Regions from separate parts of the Exiguobacterium sp. s95 genome, predicted to be linked through region 3. Evidence: riboswitches for the same ligand, from Rfam matches in the RefSeq annotation. Region 3 holds a riboswitch; each other region holds the start of a gene.
The links. Region 3 has a riboswitch for S-adenosylmethionine ahead of metK (methionine adenosyltransferase). Riboswitches for the same ligand answer to the same signal wherever they lie in the genome.
Positions count from the first base shown of each region.

Region 1: another riboswitch for S-adenosylmethionine. It lies ahead of KNP99_RS09650 (Na+/H+ antiporter NhaC family protein); the one in region 3 lies ahead of metK (methionine adenosyltransferase).
Region 2: another riboswitch for S-adenosylmethionine. It lies ahead of ribD (bifunctional diaminohydroxyphosphoribosylaminopyrimidine deaminase/5-amino-6-(5-phosphoribosylamino)uracil reductase RibD); the one in region 3 lies ahead of metK (methionine adenosyltransferase).
Region 4: another riboswitch for S-adenosylmethionine. It lies ahead of msrA (peptide-methionine (S)-S-oxide reductase MsrA); the one in region 3 lies ahead of metK (methionine adenosyltransferase).

Region 1 covers NZ_JACSMM010000004.1:184,220-187,948, reverse strand. Annotated here, with positions in the region: gene KNP99_RS09660 (alpha/beta hydrolase fold domain-containing protein) at 1-200, opposite strand, end outside; gene KNP99_RS09655 (metal ABC transporter solute-binding protein, Zn/Mn family) at 370-1,338, shown strand; SAM riboswitch class I at 1,418-1,521, shown strand; gene KNP99_RS09650 (Na+/H+ antiporter NhaC family protein) at 1,602-2,909, shown strand; gene KNP99_RS09645 (hypothetical protein) at 2,952-3,152, opposite strand; gene KNP99_RS09640 (aldo/keto reductase) at 3,311-3,729, shown strand, end outside.
Region 2 covers NZ_JACSMM010000009.1:65,024-68,752, reverse strand. Annotated here, with positions in the region: gene ribB (3,4-dihydroxy-2-butanone-4-phosphate synthase) at 1-30, opposite strand, end outside; gene ribE (riboflavin synthase) at 30-656, opposite strand; gene ribD (bifunctional diaminohydroxyphosphoribosylaminopyrimidine deaminase/5-amino-6-(5-phosphoribosylamino)uracil reductase RibD) at 641-1,687, opposite strand; FMN riboswitch at 1,846-1,990, opposite strand; SAM riboswitch class I at 2,142-2,246, opposite strand; SAM riboswitch class I at 2,462-2,564, shown strand; gene KNP99_RS12940 (alpha/beta hydrolase) at 2,625-3,383, shown strand; gene KNP99_RS12935 (thymidine kinase) at 3,567-3,729, opposite strand, start outside.
Region 3 covers NZ_JACSMM010000002.1:237,982-241,710, reverse strand. Annotated here, with positions in the region: gene KNP99_RS05905 (GNAT family N-acetyltransferase) at 1-155, opposite strand, end outside; gene metK (methionine adenosyltransferase) at 297-1,505, opposite strand; SAM riboswitch class I at 1,634-1,760, opposite strand; gene pckA (phosphoenolpyruvate carboxykinase (ATP)) at 1,993-3,561, shown strand; gene KNP99_RS05890 (EAL and HDOD domain-containing protein) at 3,629-3,729, opposite strand, start outside.
Region 4 covers NZ_JACSMM010000005.1:108,704-112,432, forward strand. Annotated here, with positions in the region: gene KNP99_RS10350 (DMT family transporter) at 1-1, shown strand, start outside; gene KNP99_RS10355 (Crp/Fnr family transcriptional regulator) at 13-690, shown strand; gene KNP99_RS10360 (DMT family transporter) at 703-1,182, shown strand; gene msrA (peptide-methionine (S)-S-oxide reductase MsrA) at 1,582-2,112, opposite strand; SAM riboswitch class I at 2,220-2,326, opposite strand; gene KNP99_RS10370 (M20 metallopeptidase family protein) at 2,397-3,569, opposite strand; gene KNP99_RS10375 (putative quinol monooxygenase) at 3,658-3,729, shown strand, end outside.

The DNA of each region.
Region 1 (3,729 bases), on a different contig from region 3:
TAATAAATATCTAACGTCAAGTCCTGCTGATTGACCGTCTTGTATAAAAGATTTCGTGGTGCTAATTGCTTTTCGGTAAGCGGCAAGACCGGCTCCGTCCATCTGAGTAAGGCTCCATAATTATTCCAAATACTCGCACCAGCAGCAGCCGTCGTCAAAATAGCGGCGCCACCCATCAACCATGCTGTTTCACGTTTCACCTCATCACCTCCAAGGCTCATTCCGATTTCACTTCTACTCTTCTCTTACCCGATTTATTTTGAACTAGAACTTCACAACATTCCGACTTGACGCTTTAATTTCCGTCGGATATAGTTAGAAAGTCCAAATCGGAACAATTACGTTTTAATTATCTTGGAGGGTTCATATATGAAAAAAATCATTCCAGCGTTAACCATCGCGACAGTAACTGCCAGTCTGCTCGCCGCATGCGGCTCATCGACTTCAAATTCAGACGAAGACGGTAAATTGCAAATTTATACGTCGACGTTCGCCACGGCAGCCATCGCCAAAGAAATCGGCGGAAAGGACGTCCAGGTCGAATTAATCGTTCCCCCTGGCGCCGACCCGCATTCGTATGAGCCGACTCCGAAGCAACTGACGACGATTGCGAAAGGCGATCTATTTTTACTTACCGGCACAACCCTTGAGCCGTACTCTGAAAAGATTAAGGAAAGTTTAGCCGGTAATTCCATTCGTTTTGTCGAGACAAGTAAAAATATCGACTTACTCGAAGCTTCCGCTTCGCTTCATACGCACGAAGAAGACGCACACGATGACCATGATGATCACGAGGCTGAAGAAGAGTCGCACGATCATGGACAATACGATCCGCATGTTTGGCTCGACCCGAACAACGCCAAGAAAATGGCTGACTCGATTACGACCGCGTTAGCAAAGGAAGCACCTGACCGGAAGGAAACGTTTGATAAAAACCTCGCACTCTTTAACAAACAAGCAGATGAACTCGACCAAAATTTACAAAAAGCTGTTGACTCCGGTTCGAAAAAGGAGCTTCTCGTCACGCATGCCGCATACGGGTACTTGGCGGAACGTTACGGTTTCACGCAACTGCCGATTGCCGGTATTTCACCGTCTGACGAACCGTCCCAAAAACAGCTGGCTGCCATCGTCAAGGAAGCAGAGATGCATGACTTAAACTATATCGCCTTCGAAGAGACGGTGTCGCCAAAGGTCGCCCGTGTCATCCAAAAAGAAATCGGTGCCGAATCGATTACGATTCATAACCTCGAGTCCGTCGCAAAAGATCAACAAGATCAATCGTACTTTGATTTGATGAACGAAAACGTGACGACGCTCAAACAAGCACTGCAGTAAGGTACAGTTGACAAGCATTAAAAGATACGTTAGGGTAATAAACGTGTTTTAAACAACGACTAAACAACTAAATGACTTCTTTTTATCGCGAGAAACGGAGGGACTGGCCCAATGATGTTTCGGCAGCGGACGATTGATTCGTACTGTGCCAAATCCAGCAAGCTATGGCTTGAGAGATAAGAAGAGCGTCTTTTTCAGTAAAGACCTCCTTCTTTCTTGCGAAGGGGTCTTTTTTTGTATGCTGAAGAAATGGAGTGATTCACATGAACGAAACGGTTACGCCGAACAAATGGGCGTTGTTCCCCTTGTTCGTTTTCCTTGTATTATTCATCGGTGCAGGAATCTTCTATAACGACTTTTACAAATTCCCCATCTTGATTGCAGCTTTAATCGCCTTGATTTTTGCTGCTGCGACATCTAAGGGAGACATCAACCAGACCGTCGAGCGGATTGCCCGCGGTGCCGGAAATCCGGACATCATGATCATGGTCTTCATCTTTTTACTCGCTGGCACATTTTCTGGAACAGCGAATGCAATCGGAGCCATTGATGCGACCGTCAACGCTGCACTCAGTTTCCTACCCCAGTCTCTTTTAATGAGTGGATTGTTCATCATTGCCGCTTTCATCTCGATGGCGATGGGAACTTCGACCGGCACAATCGCTGCCCTTGCACCGATCGCACTCGGGATTCATGACGCGACGGGTGTCAATGTCGCACTCGCCGCTGCTGCCGTCGTCGGTGGAGCAATGTTCGGTGATAACTTATCGTTTATCTCAGATACGACAATCGCCGCTGTCCGGACACAAAAAACGAACATGCGTGATAAATTCAGAACGAACTTTTTAATCGTCTTGCCTGCTGCCGTCATCACTGTCATCTTACTCGCTTTCGTGTCAGGTTCCGGAGATGTCGTCGAAGCGAAAGCATTTGAATTTTATAAGCTGATTCCGTATCTTTCCGTCATCGCGCTCGCACTCTTTGGTGTCAACGTCATTCTCGTCTTACTCGGCGGGACGTTATTGACAGGCATCATCGGAATGATCGACGGTAGTTTCGGAGTAAGTGGATTTGTCCTCGCGATGTCTGACGGATTGATGGGGATGGCAGAAATCTCAATCTTGACGTTGCTGATGGGTGGACTCGTCAGCCTGATCACCTATAACGGTGGAATTGCTTATCTCAAAGAAACGCTGACACGAAAGATTTCGAAACGCCGGGGAGCTGAGTTCAGTATGGCTGCCCTCGTCAGTGCAACGAATCTCGCAACAGCAAATAATACGATTTCGATTCTTGTCGCCGGTCCGCTCGCTGCTGAAATCGCGGATACGTATGACATCGACCGGAAGAAGTCAGCCAGTATCCTCGACCTCTTTTCCTGTGGTGTTCAAGGAATCATCCCGTACGGAGCGCAACTTTTGATTGCCGCTGAATTGACGAAAACGGCGTCACCCGAACTGATTCCTTATTTGTTCTATCCATTTTTACTGTTCGTTTGTGGATCACTGGCAATCTTCTTCGGCTTCCCACGCCGGAAGAGCGATGCCGCACAGAAAAACAACATGTCGTAAAACAAACAACCCCCGTCGCTTCGTCTGCGACGGGGGTTCACTTTATTTCTGTTTTTCTTGACGATTCAAAATGAAATAGGCAATCGCCGGAAGCGGAAATTGAACAAGTCCTGCTCCACCCCATACCCATGGGTTGCGTCCTGTCTTGCGGGCACCAAGGAAGAGGAACGTGGCTTGAGCACCTAATAGTGCTGCGATGCTTGTCCAGACTCCTTTTGGTACTTTTTTAATCGATTTCACCATGATATTACACCTCTCTTCGTTTATGCATCAGTAGACTTTCTTCTCTTTCCCAGTCTATATTCCCTGCTTATGAGCATCAAAACAGATGTTCCGCTAAGTTCATGCTAAACTGAACAGGCAAATCCATATTCTAGTTTCATTGAAGGAGGAGTATATACATGCAATACGCAAAACTTTCAAATGGTATCACGATTCCACAGATTGGGTTCGGTGTCTGGCAAGTCGATGAAGAGACGGAAGCACCGGCTGCCGTCGCAGAAGCACTTCGCGTCGGTTACCGTCATATCGATACGGCTGCCGTCTACAAAAACGAACGTGGTGTCGCAAAAGGAATCAAAGAAAGCGGCGTGAAACGTGAAGAACTCTTCTTGACGTCTAAAGTTTGGAACGATGACATTCGTGCCGGACGGACGAAAGAGGCTTTCGCTGAGTCACTTGAGCGACTAGAAACAGATTATCTCGACCTCTACCTCATTCACTGGCCTGTCGAAGGTTATGTCGAAGCATGGAAAGCCATGGTCGAGCTGTACGAAGCGGGTAAAATTAAAGCAATTGGTGTTTCGAACTTTAAAGAACA
Region 2 (3,729 bases), on a different contig from region 3:
TGCTTCTTCAATCGAATCAAATCCGTTCATCATGCTTCGCCTCCTAAAAATGCCGACCAGTCCGTTTTCGCATCCTTCTGCGTAAAGTGATAGAGATGTTTCGCCATCAAGTCACATTCGATATTGACGAGGGCACCCGTCTGCAAGCGATCGAACGTCGTGACTTGGCGTGAATGGGGAATCAATGAAATCGTCACCGCGTCGTTTCCGACATGTTGCAGTGTCAGGCTCGTCCCATTAATCGCAATCGATCCTTTCGGAATACAGTACTTGCTCCAGTCGCCTGCCTCAAAACGGTATTCCATCGCTTCACCGTCCGGTCGCCGGCTGAGAAACCGAGCCGTTCCGTCGATATGACCGCTGACGAAGTGACCGCCGAACCGTCCATTCGCCGGCATCGCGCGTTCGAGTTGAACGGCTGCTCCGACCCGTAACGTCTGCAGCGACGTCGCTCGGATCGTCTCATGGACGGCATCGGCCGTGAATCCGCTCTTCGTCATCGCCGTCACCGTCAAACAAATCCCATCAACGGCAATGCTGTCGCCAATCTTTGTTCCGTCAAGCACTGCTGTCGCTTCAATTTCGAGCGCCAGCCCGTTCGGACGGGGGACTTTCCGTTTTATTGTGCCGAGTTCTTCAATCAATCCGGTAAACATGTCATCCTCTCCTTTCGTACATACTGGAGATGGACGTCCTGTCCGATTTGGTTCATTTTCACTAAATCAAAACAGTCTTCGATGTCCTGTGCCATTGTCAGAGATTTTGTCCCACTGAAGAGGGACGGTGCCTGGTAAAGTTCGATCGTGTCGACAAGGTCCGCTTCTAAAAATGCGGATTGAATCGTGGGACCACCTTCAATCAACAGACTGCGAATACCTTGTTCATATAAAAGTTCGAGGATTTGGTCCGGTGTCGCATACGCCCCGACGAAAACCGTCACGTTCGCCCGTTCGCTTGTTCGTGGCTGTTCCGTCAGCCAGTACGTCGGATTCAAGCCATCGTTTAAGACTTGGAATGTTTCAGTCAGGCGCCCGCGGCGATCGACAATGACACGGACCGGTTCGATGCCGGTCGAACTGCGCAACGTCAGTGCCGGGTCATCGATGATCACCGTGTCGCTTCCGACGAGAATCGCGTCGTGTATCCCGCGTAACTGCCGTCCGTCAGCACGTGCCGCTTCCGAAGTGATAAAGCGTTGTTCACCCGTCGCAATCGTCCCGTTCATCGTTTGGGCGACTTTCACTGTGACATGCGGACGTTTTCGTTCAATCGCCGTCCAAAATGGTTCATACAGTGCCACTGCCTCGTCTTTTAGTAGACCGACTTCGACGTCAATCCCCGCCTGACGGAGACGTGTGATACCGCTTCCTGCGACGAGCGCGTGGCGGTCCTTTGTCGCGACAAAGACGCGCGCAATGCCGGCTTTTAGAATCGCTTCCGTACACGGCGGTGTTTTGCCGTGATGATTGCACGGTTCGAGTGTCACGTAGAGATCGGCTCCGCGTGCTGCTTCACCTGCCATGAGGAGCGCTTCGACTTCGGCATGGGGTCCTCCCGCATAACGGTGGGCCCCAAAACCAACAATCCGCCCCTGTTTGACGATGACGCAGCCGACACTCGGATTCGGGCTCGTTTGACCGTTTAACATGTGTGCTAGTTGCATCGCATAACTCATGAATGTTTCCATTTTTTCCGCTCCTTTCAATAAAAAAGACGCCTCCTGTAAAAGGGGCGTCGTGATTGAAGGATTGACGAAATAAGCGTCTCGCGTTTCTGTTTTTACACATACAGAAACAGACCTTTCCCTGAAAACATTTTTTCAGAAAATGGCAGCAAGCGCATTGTTTCGTCCTTCTCCCATCCGGACTTTACCGTCGGCCCTGGAGTCTCACCAAGTCAGCCACAGTGCGTACACTGCAGGTCGCGGGCTCATCGATTTATCAATCGCATCACCGCCGGTTGGGATTTTCACCCTACCCCGAAGAACTGGTTATTGAGTTATACAGCTCAAGACTAGCACAGGTCATTCTAAAATACAAAATGAATTGTATTTCATTCTCTTTTTTAGGAAAACATCAAAAAAAGAACCCTTCTCTTAAAAGAAAAGGATTCTTCCATCTGCACTAAGGCAGAATCCGCTCCGCTCATCTTTCAGACAAACGTCTGACGGAATTGGCACAGTACGACGTAAGAAGTCTGTTGCCGAGGTTTCGTAGGGCCAGTCCCTCCACCTCTCTCGATAAGTGCTACGGTATGAAGTTCATATGTGTGATGTTTCAAGTCGTTCTTATGTCGTGAATCTAATGCTTACACTACGGGGATTCCCTTCTCAAGTCAACCATATTTTCAAAATTAAACCAAATTACCCAGTTTATCAATTTCGACTTCTTTTTGACGTCTTGACAACGTATTTCAATCAATGCTATCCTCTTCACAATGATTATTCCGACAATTCCTATACGATATATCAAGAGTGGGCGAGAGATCTGGCTCTACGAACCCACGGCAACCTGCAACATGCAAGGTGCTCCGACCAGCAAAGCCGATGCTTTGGATGATACTTACGAGAATCTCGTAGTGCGCCTAAAGCACTACGAGTTTTTTAATAGAAGGAGGAACCCTTTATGAATTCATCATCACCCGTCCTGTTTGGCGCAGAAGCTTTTTTGATTGAACGAGGTCCAATCGGTATTTTACTGTCTCACGGTTTTAACGCAACCCCTCAAAGCGTCCGTACTGTCGGAGAGCAGTTTGCCGCCCAAGGGTTTACCGTGTATGCCCCGCGTCTCGACGGACACGGGACGAGCATCCGTGATTTCGAAGCGTCGACTGCTGAAGATTGGAAACAAAGCCTCCGCCAAGGGTTCGACGTCTTAACCAATCATTGTTCGTCCATTTTCATCGCCGGACAATCGATGGGTGCGACACTTGCCCTTGCACTCGTCGCGGAAGGATTACCTGCTGACGGATTGATTACGATCAATGCAGCGTTAGCGATTCCTGCCTATGAAGCATTATCTTTTGAAGACTGTCCACGCTACTTAAAAGAAAGTACCCCAGACATTAAACGTGAAGCGTTTGAAATCATCTATGACCAGGTCCCTGTCGTCTGCGCATCGGAACTTTTGACCTTGATTGACCAGACACGTCCACTCTTACCAGCCATCGAGATTCCAACACTTATTTTATATTCTGCCGAAGACCATGTCGTCCCGCCTGAAAGTTCGGATTACCTTTATCAAGTCATCGGTTCGACGGACAAACGGAGCTATTGCCTGCTTGACTCCTATCATGTCGCGACCCTCGATTATGATCAAGAAACGATTGTCCGCGAGGCAACACACTTTGTACACCAATATAGTCGTTTGACCCACACCGGTTGATGTCTTTCCTGCGCAAAAGCAAGGGATGAAGACTGTTTCGATGCGTGTTTCAAGCATCGACTAAGCCGTCCAGAACAATATGAATGCGCAAAAAAAATGGCCGATGCTCCCTTGAAACGATGGGAGTATCGGCCATTTGATTGATGTGGTCCTGACTGATGAATCAGTCCTTCGTTTACTTCATCAGTTCTGTTGCTGTTTCTTCCATTGTTGCAGGGCTTGCGATTTCCCCGGCACTTCATGGCAGTGGCGACAACGCGGCTCATACGACTCTGACGCGCCGACTAAAATGATTGGATCATTGTAGTTGGCAGGTCGACCGTCGATTAAACGTTGCGTCCGCGAT
Region 3 (3,729 bases):
ATTGCTCGAACGACTTCTTCTTGCGGATACGCCTCTTGTACGAAATGGGCTTTCGAGCTTTCCGAGTAAATCTCTTCATACGTATCCATCCAAGAGGTGATGGCAATATCATGAATGCGTGCCGCATCAGTAGGAATTGCTTCGCGTATCTCCATATCGGACTCCCCCTTTTTTCCGTTTACCGGTACATGTTCTTTTACCCTGTTCTAGAAAAATCATTCGTTTCCCTCCAAAATTCGAGACAAACAAAAAAAGTTCAGAAACAAACTCGTGCGAGTCTGCTTCTGAACTGAAAATTAAGCGAATCGTTTCGCTTGTTCTTCAAGAATTGCTGCTTTATCAGTTTGCTCCCATGGTAATTCGATATCTGTACGACCGAAATGACCATAAGCTGCTGTCTGACGATAAATCGGACGGCGAAGATCAAGCATCTTGATGATCCCTGCTGGGCGAAGATCGAAATTTTCGGCAACGAGTTCGACGAGTTGTGCTTCTGGAAGTTTACCTGTTCCAAACGTATCAACTGCAATCGATACTGGGTGCGCGACACCAATCGCATACGCAAGTTGAACTTCTGCTTTATCTGCAAGACCAGAAGCTACGAGGTTTTTCGCGACGTAACGTGCTGCATATGCTGCAGAACGGTCAACTTTTGTTGGATCTTTACCAGAGAATGCGCCGCCGCCATGACGGGCATAGCCACCATACGTATCAACGATGATTTTACGTCCAGTTAATCCTGCATCACCTTGTGGTCCACCGATGACGAAGCGACCTGTCGGGTTAATGAAGAACTTTGTTTCCGCATCGATGTATTCTGATGGAATCACAGGTGCGATGACATGCTCTTTCAGGTCTGCTTGGATTTGCTCAAGCGTCACTTCTTCTGCATGTTGTGTTGAGATGACGATTGTATCGACACGAACCGGTTCGTTGTTCTCATTGTATTCTACAGTTACTTGCGTCTTACCATCCGGACGGAGGTAGTCAAGTTGTCCAGTTTTACGGACTTCTGCGAGACGACGAGCAAGTTTGTGTGAAAGTGAGATCGGAAGTGGCATCAATTCAGGCGTTTCTTTCGTTGCATAACCGAACATGAGACCTTGGTCCCCTGCACCGATTGCATCGATTTCTTCATCTGACATGTTACCTTCGCGTGCTTCAAGCGCTTGGTCAACACCGAGAGCGATATCTGCTGATTGCTCATCGATTGAAGTCAATACAGCACAAGTGTCTGCATCGAAACCATACTTAGCGCGTGTATAGCCAATCTCACGAATTGTTTCGCGAACGACTTTCGGGATATCGACATAAGTCGATGTCGTGATTTCACCTGCGACGAGGACAAGTCCTGTCGTGACAGATGTTTCAGCAGCGACACGAGCATTCGGATCGGCTGCGAGGATTGCATCTAAGATAGAATCCGAGATTTGGTCACAGATTTTATCCGGGTGACCTTCAGTAACTGACTCCGACGTAAATAGTCGGCGATTAAGGTTTGTCATGTTTGACCCTCCCAAAAAAGAATTTGACGGTGTACTCATTTCCCCTAGTTGAGTGGGACGGTAAAATGAAAAAAACCTCTCCATGTCCAAAAAATGGTCAGGGAAAGGTTGTGCGTTCTTCCTTTACCCTCTTATCGTTCGAAGTGTTTACTTCGCTTCAGGAGAGCACCTTTTCCTTCATTAATAGAATTCTTAATGTAGGACGGTTGCCGGGTTTCTTCGGGCCTTGTTCCCTCCACCTGCTCAGAATAAGAGTATCCGTTACGAATTACATGATATAAAGTTGTGACCACTCTGTCAAGCTACGTTTTAATTTCTAGTCGAAACTTTCCCGAAGAGATGTTAAACTGTTAATGCTGAAAGCGTTTCCAAATAAATAGAAATCAGCGCTAAAAAAGGATTGCTCATCCTTTAGTATGTCATATATAATAAATGTGTCATACTAAATGTCAGAGCTAAACCAACGTAGGGGAAAGGTGGGGTCAGGATGCCGATGACGGTCCTGAATATCGAAGAGCTACTCAAGAAGGAGCATGTGTTCAAACAACTATCTGTTGCTGAGCTAGTCGAACATGCAATTCGTAACGAAGAAGGGGTTCTTGCTGAAAATGGCGCTCTGTCTGTAGAAACGGGGAAATTTACAGGTCGTTCACCTAAAGACAAGTTCATTGTTCGCGATCAGTCATGCGAGTCACATATCGATTGGGGCCATGTCAATCAACCGATGGAAGCAGACAACTTCGAGCAACTTTTACAAAAAGTTCTTCGCTACATGAATGAAGCAGATCAGCTCTACTACACAGAAGCTGCTGCTGGTGCAGACACTCATTTTACCCTTCCGGTTCGGATCGTGACACAATATGCTTGGCATAATTTGTTTGCAAAACAACTATTTTTGCGTGAATATCCGACAGAAGCTGCTTTTGAGCCTTTCACGGTTATTTATGCGCCTCACTTCAAAGCAGATCCGAAAGTCGATGGAACGAATTCCGAAACGTTCATCGCCATGTCATTCGAACATCGGATTGTCTTAATCGGTGGAACAGAATATGCGGGCGAAATCAAAAAATCGATTTTCTCTGTCATGAACTACCTTTTACCTCAACGAGACGTCTTATCGATGCATTGCTCGGCTAACGTCGGTCATGAGGGTGACGTCGCCTTATTCTTCGGATTATCCGGTACTGGTAAGACCACACTGTCTGCTGACGACAGTCGTCAATTGATTGGTGACGATGAGCACGGGTGGTCCAACGACGGCGTCTTCAATATCGAAGGTGGCTGTTACGCAAAAACGGTCAACCTATCGCGCGAAAAAGAACCACAAATCTTTGATGCGATTCGGTTTGGCACTGTCCTTGAAAACGTCGTCCTCGATGATGCACGAATTCCTGACTATGATGATACGTCAAAAACGGAAAACACACGGGCCGCTTATCCGATTACAGCGATTGATAATATTGCAGTACCATCACGCGCCGGACATCCGAAAACGATTGTCTTTTTAACAGCTGATGCTTACGGCGTCCTGCCGCCAATCAGTAAGTTGACGAAGGAGCAAGCGATGTATCACTTCTTATCCGGGTATACATCGAAGTTAGCCGGGACAGAGCGTGGCGTAACAGAACCGGAAGCGACATTCTCGACATGCTTCGGTTCACCCTTCTTACCGCTCATTCCTGAAAAATATGCAACGATGCTCGGTGAGCTCATCGACCGGCACGGTGTCACGGTTTACCTCGTCAATACAGGCTGGACGGGTGGCGCATATGGGACGGGAAGTCGGATGAAGCTTGCATATACACGGACGATGGTCAATGCAGCTGTCAACGGCACACTCGCTGATATCCCGACGGAAGAGCATCCGATTTTCGGGCTACACATGCCGCTCGAAGTCCCTGGTGTCCCAAGCGACTTACTCAACCCTGTCAAAGTTTGGTCGGATGCTGATGCGTATGAACAACAAGCACGGGCTTTGGCGACTAAATTCAAACAAAATTTCACACGGTTCGACAGTGCAACTACTGAAATCAAATCAGCAGGGCCACGTGTTTAATTAAATTAAGATAATTAAAAGGCACCAGACACTGTATGTTCAGTGAGCTGGTGCCTTTTAACGTCCATCAGACGATTGAATCTTCTTCATCCGGTTGCAAATGAAGTTCTTTTTTAGTCAACCAATCTTGACTCTCTTTTAATAGTGCATAGGCACGCTGTTTTGAAA
Region 4 (3,729 bases), on a different contig from region 3:
AAGGGAGGGCCTATGCAGACGATTGAGACCTATTTAAAACAGTACGACTTAGCGGATATTTTTACGGAGACCAGTAAAGGCTATTTACGCATCGAAACGTTTTCGGAAGGGGACCTGTTATGTGTGACGGGTGAACCGATTGACCGGATGTATTTCATCGTCGAAGGAAAAATTAAAATCTCTGCAGCATCGGCTGAAGGGAAACAACGGATTTTACGCTTTAAAAAGGCGATGACGGTGATTGGTGATGCGGAATATATCAATCAACGGGAAGTCTTGAATACCATCGAGGTGATTACGGACGTCGTGGCACTCAGCATTCCGTATGCGATCTTACGTGAGCACAATACGACGAACACCTTTTTACAATTTTTACTGCGGGTCATTACGACCAAGTGGTACGCGGACTCGAAATCAGCATCATTTCATGTCCTCTATTCGGTCGAAGAACGATTTGCCGGATATCTGTTATCGATTACCTCGGACGTTTCCGACAGTCTGTTTTATCAAGAGATGCGAACGTCGAATCTCCATGACGTCGCCGATTGGCTCGGGACGAGTTACCGTCATTTAAACCGTATCATCTCAACACTTTGTGAAGAAGAAATCTTGGCGAGACGACGCGGGAAAATCATTATTTTAGATGTAGAGCGGATTAAAGAAAAAGCGAACGGAAATAGTTACGAATAAGGAGGGGCTAGCATGGGACTAGGTATGTTTTGTGCGATTACGGCAGGAATGATGATTAGTTTACAGACGGTATTGAATGCACGGATGAGTCATGCGTTCGGGGCATGGGCGACGACGACCCTCGTCTTTTTTGTCGGGTTCATCGGTTCACTGTTTGCGCTACTCGTATTTCGGGGTGGCACATTCTCGAACATTCAAACGGTCGAACCGCTTTATTTATTCGGTGGTCTGGTCGGTGTCGGTGTCGTATTTTGTGTGATGCGCGGGATTCAGTTGCTCGGTCCATCGATTGCGATTTCGGTCGTCTTGATTTCGCAACTGAGTTTTGCATTATGTGTCGACTTGTTCGGTTGGTTCGGTTTACCGGAACTTGAGCTTTCGCTCGGACAAGTCGCTGGATTGCTTGTGATGCTAGCCGGTATTTTTGTGTTGAAACGATATCAAGTCGTAGAAATCGAATCTTCGGATGAGTTGTCGGAAAAGGTATCGTAATTCTTACGGTTAACTCTGGCAGTATAAAGTCGATTTTTTAGCGCGAAGACGAATCAGTAGTTGTGGAATGAAAGATTCGTTCTTTTCGTTGCTTTCCTCGGGCGAGGCGCAAGCCGTTGCTCCTTGACCTCACGGACAACGAGCAGGGTCTTGCCAGCCTCTTGGCAGCGCGTGTTCACGCGCTTTTTCCCGTAGGAGTCAACGAAAAACGAAGCTTTCAGGGTGTACCGCAGAGAAAATCATAGAGTAGTGTTAGAGCACAATCTGTCTCGAATCGCTTTGAAGACGAGGCGAAACAGGGAAGCGCAAACTGATTGTCTTTCGTTATAGCATACTCACTCTTCATAAGCGTTTATTTGCAAACAAAAAAGCCCACGCGAAGAGCGGGCTTTTTTTAGTTTAGACAGATACTTCTTCTTTCCAAGCCACATCGATGAATTCATCGCGACCGGATGCTTTCCGGTCTTTTTTGTAGTGCTCCGGATTCTTTTTGTGGAAGTTTTGATGATAGTCTTCTGCTGGGTAGAAGGCTTGTGCCGCTTCGATTCGTGTGACGATCGGTTGCTTAAAGCGATTGCTCGCAGCAAGCGCGTCACGTGAAGCAATCGCAGCAAGGCGCTGTTCTTCCGTATGATAAAAGATGGCAGGTGCGTATTGTGTCCCACGGTCCTGGAACTGTCCGCCGGCGTCAGTCGGATCCGTTTGCGGCCAGTAAAGTTCGAGTAACCGCTCGTATGAGAATAACGCCGGATCAAATGTAATCTCGACGACCTCCGAATGACCGGTCGTGCCTGTTTTTATTTGTTCGTATGTCGGATTTTCGATTTGTCCTCCTGTATAACCGGAAACAATTCCGTGAATACCGGGCAGTTCTTCGAATGGTGTCACCATGCACCAGAAACAGCCTCCTGCGAATGTTGCTTTTTCCATCTATATCTCGTCCTTTCCGCTGGCGGTAGTCGCCCTATAATCATTCGTGCTCTGACAGCGAGAAAACGAAAACGACTCCTTTGCTTGGTTGCAAAAGGAGTCGTCGCTTTTTATCAACCAAAGCTTGCGCTTTGCTGGTCGTAGCACCTTGCCACTGAAGGCAGGTTGCTGGGACGTCATCGATCCAGATCTCTCAGTCCACTCTTGATAAGTGTTATATGAAGTTGATTAAATTCGTTATCATTGATGTGATAATAGCATCTCTAAAACGACAAAGTCAATCCTTAAGATTCTAAAGCATGCAGGACGGTTGCACCTAAGGCTTTTGCGCCGATGAGCAATGCCTGTTCATCGATTTCATATTTCGGGTGATGTTGCGGATAAATCGTACTCCCATCCGTTTTGGCGGACCCCGTAAAGAAGTAGCTTCCTGGGATACGCTCTAAATAATAGGCGAAATCATCGGCTGCCATCATCGGTTTGAGTTCTTTGACAGATGCCTCACCTAAGAAAGCCGTCGCTTCTTTAACGAGATTTGTTTCTACCGGATGATTCCAAAGGGAAGGATAACCCGTCGTAAAGTCGATGGAATAGCTCGCACCGATTCCGGCACACGTCGTCCGGGCAACCAAATCGACCTGCTGTCGTAACTGGTGACGCAGCGCTTCGTCAAATGTTCGAATTTCTCCGACAATCCGTGCCTCACCAGTAACGATGTTCGGAGCCGTTCCGGCGTGGAATGAACCGATTGCGATGATGGCAGGTGAAAACGGATCAACGCGCCGACTGACGAGGTGTTGGAGATTACAGACGAGTTGTGCCCCGGCGACGAGTGCATCTTGTGTTTTATGAGGGGCTTGCGCATGACCACCCTGTCCGTGGACGACGATTTCGAATTCATCTATGGCGCACAGCGTATGTCCTGCGTGATAGCCAATTGTTCCGACAGGTAAGTCATTTTCGAGATGCGTACCGAAAATTGCATCGACCCCGTCAAGACAGCCGTCTTCAATCATTTGAATGGCACCACCCGGGAAGACTTCTTCCCCGTGTTGATGAATGAATACGATTGTTCCGTGAAGGTCTTCTTGCAGTGCTGTAAAGGCCGAGGCAAGACCGAGTGCAATCGCCGTATGTCCGTCATGTCCACACGCATGCATGACACCCGGATGAATCGAACGGAAGGCGAGATCCGTTTCCTCCTGCAGTGGCAGGGCATCGAAATCGGCCCGAATGGCGATGGTCTTTCCAGGATGTTTTCCTTTGAGGGTCGCGACGATCCCGCTACCACCGACGTTCCTGCGGTAAGGGAGACCAAGCTCATCATAAAATGAGGCGATGGCGTTTGGTGTCCGCACTTCTTGAAAAGAGAGTTCCGGGTGACGGTGCAGATCACGACGTCTTTCAATGATTTGTTGTTCGAGTTGATCGAGTTGAGTGAAGAGTTGCTGTTGCATCATAATCATCCTTTCAGGTTTTTGAGGTATGACTTTCTATAAAACGGGTACAGATAGGAGTAATGAATGATGAGGAGGAAAACAAGTCATGGGAGAAATGATTGTCAACGCGGTCATCACAGTCAAAGCAGGTTTAGCCGATCAAGTCTTTCCGATTTTA